Regions from separate parts of the Acidovorax sp. SRI_002 genome, predicted to be linked through region 1. Evidence: predicted binding sites of a transcription regulator. Region 1 holds the regulator's gene; the other holds the start of a gene.
The links. The regulator LexA, encoded in region 1, represses DNA repair genes until DNA is damaged. The targets are predictions, from matches to a motif close to ACTGTATNNNNATACAGT.
Positions count from the first base shown of each region.

Region 2: a site for LexA is predicted at 2,073-2,090, ahead of AC2YJX_RS11935 (DNA topoisomerase IV subunit B). Genes of this name have one in related genera too.

Region 1 covers NZ_JBYCZW010000001.1:548,151-552,326, reverse strand. Annotated here, with positions in the region: gene AC2YJX_RS02455 (branched-chain amino acid ABC transporter substrate-binding protein) at 1-135, shown strand, start outside; gene AC2YJX_RS02450 (D-2-hydroxyacid dehydrogenase family protein) at 423-1,430, opposite strand; gene AC2YJX_RS02445 (hypothetical protein) at 1,612-2,100, opposite strand; gene lexA (transcriptional repressor LexA) at 2,274-2,948, opposite strand; gene AC2YJX_RS02435 (asparaginase) at 3,038-3,988, shown strand; gene AC2YJX_RS02430 (hypothetical protein) at 4,006-4,176, shown strand, end outside.
Region 2 covers NZ_JBYCZW010000004.1:147,646-151,821, reverse strand. Annotated here, with positions in the region: gene AC2YJX_RS11950 (class I SAM-dependent methyltransferase) at 1-505, opposite strand, end outside; gene AC2YJX_RS11945 (hypothetical protein) at 587-742, opposite strand; gene AC2YJX_RS11940 (MFS transporter) at 775-1,992, opposite strand; gene AC2YJX_RS11935 (DNA topoisomerase IV subunit B) at 2,124-4,106, shown strand; gene AC2YJX_RS11930 (lytic transglycosylase domain-containing protein) at 4,146-4,176, shown strand, end outside.

The DNA.
Region 1 (4,176 bases):
GTGTATGTGAACGAACTGGCCAAGTCCAACTTCAAGGGTGTGACCTCCACCATCGCTTTTGAACCCAATGGCGAAATGAAGAACCCCGCCATCACTCTGTACGTCTACAAGGACGGCAAGAAGACCCCTCTGTAATCGGAGTGGTCTGGCTCTTCAAGGTCTTTTTGGCTTTGGAGAGCGCCAAACAAAAGGGCTTCCTTTGGGAAGCCCTTTTTTTGTTGTTCAAATGCAGCTAGGTGGGGTGGGCAGGTTGTTCTGCTTGGCTGCTCAATGCCCAGGAGCTGGAGTTTGTTGAAGACTCGGGCGATGACCAAAACCGGCGCTAGGCGCAGCAGAAGGTGCAATCGTACTGAGGTCAGGAGCTTCCAGTCTTGTTGCTTCCCGCAATAGCGAGGATGGATGTGCCCGATTTTTGCGCCAAATTAACGCCGCACCTGCAGTGCGCCTGGATTCACGATGTTGGTGGGAGTGCCTTTGATGAAATTCACCACATTGTCGAACGCTGCACCAAAATAAAGCTCATAGCTGTCTTGCTCTACATAGCCAATGTGGGGCGTGCAAATGCAGTTCTCCAGCCGCAGCAGGGCATGGCCCTGAAGGATGGGTTCGCTCTCGAATACATCGACAGCGGCCATACCGGGGCGGCCCCGGTTCAGGGCGGCAATCAGGGCATCGGTCTCAATCAGCTCGGCACGCGAAGTGTTGACCAGCAGGGAGGTGGGCTTCATGCAAGACAGATCTTCGAGTGAGACGATGCCGCGCGTTTCGTCGTTGAGCCGAAGGTGGAGCGAGATCACATCGCATTGCGAGAAAAACTCCTCGCGCGTGGTGGCAGCCTGGTATCCATCCGTCAAGGCCTGGGCGCGTGATGCCTCACGCCCCCAAATGCGGACGTTCATTCCAAAAGCACGCCCGTAGCCCGCCACCAATTGGCCAATGCGGCCATAACCCCAGATACCCAGCGTTTTGCCCCGCAGCACGCTGCCAAGGCCAAAATTGGGAGGCATGGACGCCGTCTTCAGCCCTGATTGTTGCCAGGCGCCATGCTTGAGGTTGGAGATGTACTGCGGCAGTCGGCGCATTGCGGCCATGACAAGTGCCCACGTCAGCTCTGCGGGGGCCACGGGTGAGCCTATGCCTTCTGCCACTGCAATCCCACGTTCCGTACAGGCAGCTACATCAATGTGATTGCCGATCTTGCCGGTTTGCGCGATGAGCTTGAGACGGGGAAGTTTCTCCACCAGTTGACGGGTGATCTGGGTGCGCTCCCGCACAAGCACGATGATGTCAGCGTCTTTGAGGCGGACGGACAGCTGGCCCAGCCCCTTGACGGTATTGGTGTAGACCTTGGCGGTGTACGCGTCGAGCCGGGATGCGCAGTGGAGCTTGCGGACTGCGTCCTGGTAGTCGTCGAGAATCACAATGTTCATCCCGACATTGTGCCTTGGCCACGCCGGTCGTTTCATACCGGACCGCCCCCTGGCACAGGAAAGGATGGGGCTTTTGGTGACGGAGTGTTGGCGACCTCGACAAGCGCAGTCCACAGCGATCAGGCAGCACCCTCCATATGCAAAGCAGTCAATGGATCGCTGGGTGGTGCATGCCTTGGGCTCAACAGGCTTGCAGCGCCGCCTCGGATGCAGCCAGGCGGTCTAGCTCGGCGCACACATCGGCCATGCGGCCAGCGATCACCAGTCGGCCTGAGCCGCCCGATGTGGGGACCCTGCGCAGGACCTTGGCAGCCCTGCCGCCTGAGCCGTCTGCCAATCTGGATGATCCACAGGCAACGCGGGTAGCGGCTGGCGACGGTATGAACGCCCGGGCATCGGTATTGGTGGCCACAAACCGTGTGGTGGCACAGGTGGGTGGTGTCTGCGGGCTGACCGTAAAGGGCCAGTTGCCTCGCGGTGGACGTTGGCTGGGGATGTTGGATGGACGGCGGGGCTTGTCAGTGCCTGCTGATCCGCTCCTGCGGCCCGGGTCCGTGTCATCGGGATGGGGGCGGGGCGCAGGCAGGTCTGCTGCAGACGGCTCCTTGAAGGTGTGGAGCCAGTGGGTCAGGGTACGCAGAGTCCCGGAGAGCGCAGAAAAGGTGGTCAAGGCAATTCCCATGTGAAAACTCCGAAGGTCGGGGGTTGGACATAGGCAGGATTGCAAAATAAACCGGCACCGCAGGGCTGGCGTACCGGTTTTACCAGTGCGCCAAACGCCCGCCACCTGCAGTGCGGCAGCTAACGAACTAATTCATGAGTGAATGCGATGGAGCGGTGTGGCTACATCAGCATGGTGTTGCGGATGAGGCCGACGGCGAGCCCTTCAATCTCAAAGGGTTCGCCGGGCTGCACCACGATGACCGGGTAATCCGGGTTCTCGGGCAGCAGTTCGATGGCGGTCGCAGTACGGCGCAGGCGCTTGACCGTCACATCGTCTCCCAGGCGGGCCACGATGATCTGGCCGTTGCGGGCTTCGCGGGTGGACTGCACAGCCAGCAGATCGCCATCCATGATTCCGGCATCGCGCATCGACATACCGCGCACTTTGAGCAGGTAATCGGGCTTGTGATGGAACAGGCTGTTTTCCACACTGTAGGTTTGGTCAACGTGTTCCTGCGCGAGAATGGGCGACCCTGCCGCCACACGTCCCACCAGGGGTAGCAACAGTTGTGAGAGTCCGGGAATCGGTAGGCTGAACTGGTTGCCGCGCGCTGCATTGATGGAGCGCACGGTGTCACCGCGCAACCGGATGCCACGGGATGTGCCACTGACCAGCTCGATCACGCCTTTGCGCGCCAGCGCCTGGAGATGTTCTTCTGCCGCGTTGGCCGACTTGAACCCCAGTTCGGCAGCGATCTCTGCACGGGTGGGGGGCGCCCCGGTGCGTGCAATGGCCGTCTGGATGAGATCCAGAATCTGTTGCTGGCGGGCAGTGAGTTTCGGGTTGTCGAGCATGGTGGTTTCCGGTGGAGGCGGCTACAGTGATGGATAACTGTTTTTTAATCCAGTAACTGTATTTTTCACCAGTTTTTCGGAGTACGCAAGTGAGTGGGCAAAAAATTGTGGTTTTGGGTACCGGAGGGACCATTGCAGGCACGTCCGCGCAGGCTGGCGACAACATCGGCTACACCGCTGCGCAGGTAGGGGTCGGGCAGCTGCTTGCAGCTGTTCCCGGATTGCAGCAGGCCGCGCGGGGCGTGCTGGTGGCGGAGCAGGTGGCCCAGATCGACAGCAAGGACATGGATGGCCATGTGTGGCAGGCGATGGCGCTGCGCTGTGCGCACCACCTGGAAGATCCCGAGGTGCGTGGTGTAGTCATTACCCACGGAACCGACACGCTGGAAGAGACGGCCTGGTTTCTGCATGAAGTGCTGGACACCCGCGCGAAACCCGTGGTGCTGACCTGTGCCATGCGCCCGGCCACGGCGCTCACGCCCGATGGGCCTCAGAATCTTCTGGATGCTGTTGCTGTGGCGGTCACGCCCGGCGCACGGGGTGTGCTGGCGGTCGCCGCTGGCGAAATTCATGGGGCACGGCAGGTTCAGAAGGTGCACCCCTACCGGGTGAATGCGTTCAACTCGGGCGAGGCCGGGCCTTTGGGTTGGGTGGAGGAGGGGGCTGTCCGCCTTGTGCAGGATTGGCCCCTGGCGCCTGGTGTTCCAGCATTGAATGCTATTCAAAATGTAGTGAATGCCGCAGCCTGGCCCCGCGTGGAAGTGGTCATCAGCCACGCTGGCGCATCGGGAACCATGGTGGACGCACTGGTGCGAGATGGGGTCCAGGGGCTGGTGGTGGCCTGCACCGGCAATGGCACCATCCACCATGCTCTGGAGGCCGCATTGCTGCGTGCCCAGGAGGCGGGTGTGCGCGTGGTGCGGACCACACGTTGCTCCGAGGGGCAGGTGCTGCCCAAGCCGGGGGACGCATTACCGGACTCCAAAGGGCTATCCCCCTTGAAGGCCAGGATCTCGCTGATGCTCGAACTGCTGCACTGAGCAACAAGGCCGCTCCGATGTTTTTTGCAGCTCTTAAGTCCCATGCGTGGGCCTACCCCGCGCTGGAGGTGGTGCACATCGTAGGCATTGCCTTGCTGCTGGGCAACTTGGTCTTGCTGGAGTTGCGGGTGTTTGGCCGTGGGGCGGCGCTGCCCGTCAAGGATTTGGCGCGGCTCAGCCTGTCGCTG
Region 2 (4,176 bases), on a different contig from region 1:
GGAGTTCCCGCACGGCCGTGATGCGTTGCACGAAACGCGCGGGTTCGTCGATGAAGCCGTCTTCATAGGCCACCACGCGCAGGTCCCGGCATGCCTGCAGCAGTTCGCCGGGCGCCAGCAGGAATTCGGCCCGCGCCGGGCGCCCCACGGTTTCGTTGCCCTGGGCAAAGGTTTCATAGACCAGCACCCCGCCCGGAGCCACGCTGGCCACGATGGTGGGCAGCAGTGGGCGCCATAGGTAGTTGGTGACAACCACGCCGCCGAACTGGCGACCTGCAAAAGGCCAGGGGCCGTTCTCGATGTCGGCCAGCACCATGTCGCCCAGGCCGGCGCAGGCGGTAATGGCTTCGGCCGACCGGTCCACCCCCACCACGGTGTGCCCCAATGCGCGCAGGTAGCGCAGGTGGCGGCCCGCGCCACAGGCCACGTCCAGCACGGTGCTGTGGGGGGTGATCAGGTGGCTCCAGCGCCGCACCCATTCTGAAGGGGCTTCCGTACCGTGCATAGAACTACAAAAATGATAGCTGTCGGTGCATTATTCACTAGCACCTGAGGTCTAAAACGCTTCAAAACCCGGTGGATGGCGTCAAAAACACGCCCACATCTGGTCGGCCAGCAGCACCATGAACTCGGGCGCGGTGTACATGCCAAACACCAGCAAGCACAGCAGCACGGCCACGGCACCACCCAGCCAGCGAAGGGCGCGCGGCGCGGATTTGCGGGGCGGGGTGGGGTGGCTCATGCGGTGCAGTCAGGTAAATCGAACTGGGCGGACTAGGCAGGTTGTGGGGCGTTACGCGTGATCGGGCTTTCCTTGACGGGCAGGTTTACCAGCCCGGCAAACACGCCCAGGCCGATGGCGATGTACCAGACGATATCGTAGTTGCCCGTGGCGTCATACAGATAACCGCCGAGCCATACGCCCAGGAAGCTGCCGATCTGGTGGCTGAAGAACACAAAGCCGCCCAGCATCGACAAATGCTGCACGCCAAAGATCTGCGCAATGGTCGCGTTGGTGGGCGGGATGGTGGACAGCCACAGCGTGCCCATCACGGCCGAGAACACATACACCGACAGCGGCGACAGCGGCGCGATGAGGAACGCGGTGATGGCCGCCGCCCGCGCGAAGTAGATGAACGCCAGGATGAACCGCTTGGGCATGCGCTGGCCCAGCGCGCCGGCCACATAGGTGCCCAGCACATTGAACAGGCCAATCAGCGCCAGCGCATAGCTGGCCACCTGGGGCGACAGGCCATGGTCCTTGAGGTAGCTGGGCATGTGCACGCCGATGAACACGACCTGGAATCCACAGACGAAGTAGCCCGCCATCAGCAGGTTGAAGCTGGGGTAGCGGAAAGCCTCGCCCAGCGCCTGCACGATGGTCTGCTCGCGCTTCACGGGGGCCGCTCCCTTGAAGCCCGGCTCGCGCAGGCCAAAGGCCAGCGGCACGATGAGCAACACGGCCATCGACAGCACCAGCAGCGCCTGTTGCCAGCCCAGGCCCGCAATCAGCCAGCCCTCCACCGGCACCATGAGGAATTGCCCGAACGAGCCCGCCGCCGCCGCCACGCCCATGGCCCAGGAACGTTTTTCGGGCGCTATCTGCCGCCCCAGCACGCCATAGATCACGGCGTAGGTGGTGCCTGCCTGTGCCGCGCCAATCAGCACGCCTGCCGTCAGTGCAAACAGTGTGGGCGTGGGCGACAGTGCCATGCCCACCAGGCCCAGGCCGTACAGCACGGCACCGCCCATCAGCACGCGAAACGCGCCAAACCGGTCGGCCACCATGCCCGCAAAAATGCCGATCAGGCCCCAGGACAGGTTCTGGATGGCGATGGCCAGTGCGAACGACTGGCGTGTCCAGCCCATCTCCTGGGTGATGGGCAAGAGCCAGAGCCCGAAGCCGTGGCGGATGCCCATCGACAGGGTCACGATGGCCGCACCGCAGGCCAGCACCTGGAACATGGACAGTTTGGGGGGATTCGTATGCATGCGCAGGAATGTAGCCAGATTGCGCGAAACGTGCTGATACACCGGGAACCAATACAGTTGGCAGCAGGGGCGAAGGTGAGGCTGGTTTTATATCCAGCTATTGCTGCGTTGCCGCACTACAATCCGCCGCTATGTCTGCCAAACCGTCTTCTGCATCCGCCAGCGAATATTCCGAAGGCTCGATCCGCGTGCTCAAGGGCCTGGAGCCCGTCAAGCAACGCCCGGGCATGTACACCCGCACCGACAACCCCCTGCACATCGTTCAGGAAGTGCTGGACAACGCCGCCGACGAGGCGCTGGCTGGCCATGGCAAGAAGATCCGTGTCACGCTGCATGCCGATGGATCGGTCAGTGTGGAGGATGATGGACGGGGCATCCCCTTTGGCATGCACCCCGAGGAAAACGCGCCGGTGATCGAGCTGGTGTTCACCCGCCTGCATGCGGGTGGCAAGTTCGACAAGGGCAAGGGTGGGGCCTACAGCTTCTCGGGCGGCCTGCATGGTGTGGGCGTGTCCGTCACCAACGCCCTGGCCACCCGGCTGGAGGCCACCAGCTACCGCGAAGGCAAGGTGGCGCGCCTGGTGTTCTCGGCGGGTGATGTGATTGAACCCCTGGTGGCCAGGCCGCTGGAGGCGGGCGAGCGCAAGCAGGGCACTTCGGTGCGCGTATGGCCCGACGCCAAGTATTTCGAGTCGAGCGCGCTGCCCATGGGCGAGCTCACCCACCTGCTGCGCAGCAAGGCCGTGCTCATGCCGGGCGTGACGGTGCAGCTTGTCAACGAGAAAACCCGCGACACGCAAACCTGGCAGTACAAGGGCGGCCTGCGCGACTACCTCATGCAGACGCTCAACGGCGACCCGGTGATCCCGCTGTTTGAAGGCGAGGGCTTTGCCGACCGCAACAACGAAAGTTTTGCCGAAGGCGAGGGCGCAGCCTGGGCCGTGGCCTTTACCGAAGACGGCCAGCCCGTGCGCGAGAGCTACGTCAACCTGATTCCCACGAGCGCGGGCGGCACGCACGAGAGTGGCCTGCGCGACGGGCTGTTCAACGCGGTCAAGAGCTTCATCGAACTGCACAGCCTGCTGCCCAAGGGCGTGAAGCTGCTGCCCGAGGACGTGTTTGCGCGCGCCAGCTATGTGCTCAGTGCCAAGGTCCTCGACCCGCAGTTCCAGGGCCAGATCAAGGAGCGCCTGAACTCGCGCGACGCGGTGCGCCTGGTCAGCGGCTTTGTGCGCCCCGCGCTCGAACTCTGGCTCAACCAGCACGTTGAATACGGCAAGAAGCTCGCCGAGCTGGCCATCAAGGCCGCGCAAACCCGCCAGAAGGCCGGCCAGAAGGTCGAAAAACGCAAGGGCTCCGGCGTGGCCGTATTGCCCGGCAAACTCACCGATTGCGAAAGCAAGGACATCGCCCACAACGAAGTCTTCCTGGTCGAGGGCGACTCGGCTGGTGGCAGCGCCAAGATGGGCCGCGACAAGGAAAGCCAGGCCATCCTGCCGCTGCGCGGCAAGGTGCTCAACACCTGGGAGGTGGAGCGCGACCGCCTGTTTGCCAACAACGAAATCCACGACATCTCGGTGGCCATCGGCGTAGACCCGCACGGCCCCAACGACACGCCGGACCTGAGCGGTCTGCGCTACGGCAAGGTCTGCATCTTGAGCGACGCCGACGTGGACGGCTCACACATCCAGGTGCTGCTGCTCACCCTGTTCTTCCGCCACTTCCCCAAGCTCATCGAAACCGGCCACATCTACGTGGCGCGCCCGCCGCTGTTCCGCGTGGACGTGCCCGCCCGGGGCAAGAAGCCCGCCGCCAAGATGTATGCGCTGGACGATGGTGAGTTGGCCGCCATCCTCGACAAGGCTGAAAAAGACGGCGTGCCGCGCGAGAAATGCCAGATCAGCCGCTTCAAGGGCCTGGGCGAGATGAACGCCGAGCAGCTGTGGGAAACCACGCTCAACCCCGACACCCGCCGCCTGCTGCCCGTGCAGCTGGGCGACATGGACTTTGCCGCCACCGAGGGTCTCATCACCAAGCTCATGGGCAAGGGCGAAGCCGCCGCGCGCCGTGAGCTGATGGAGTTGCATGGCGATGCGGTCGAGATCGATATCTGACCGCATCGACGCGCTCCGCCCGGTGTTTGTGATCAAAATATGAATAAAAACAGTGCCCTGCGCTTGTCTG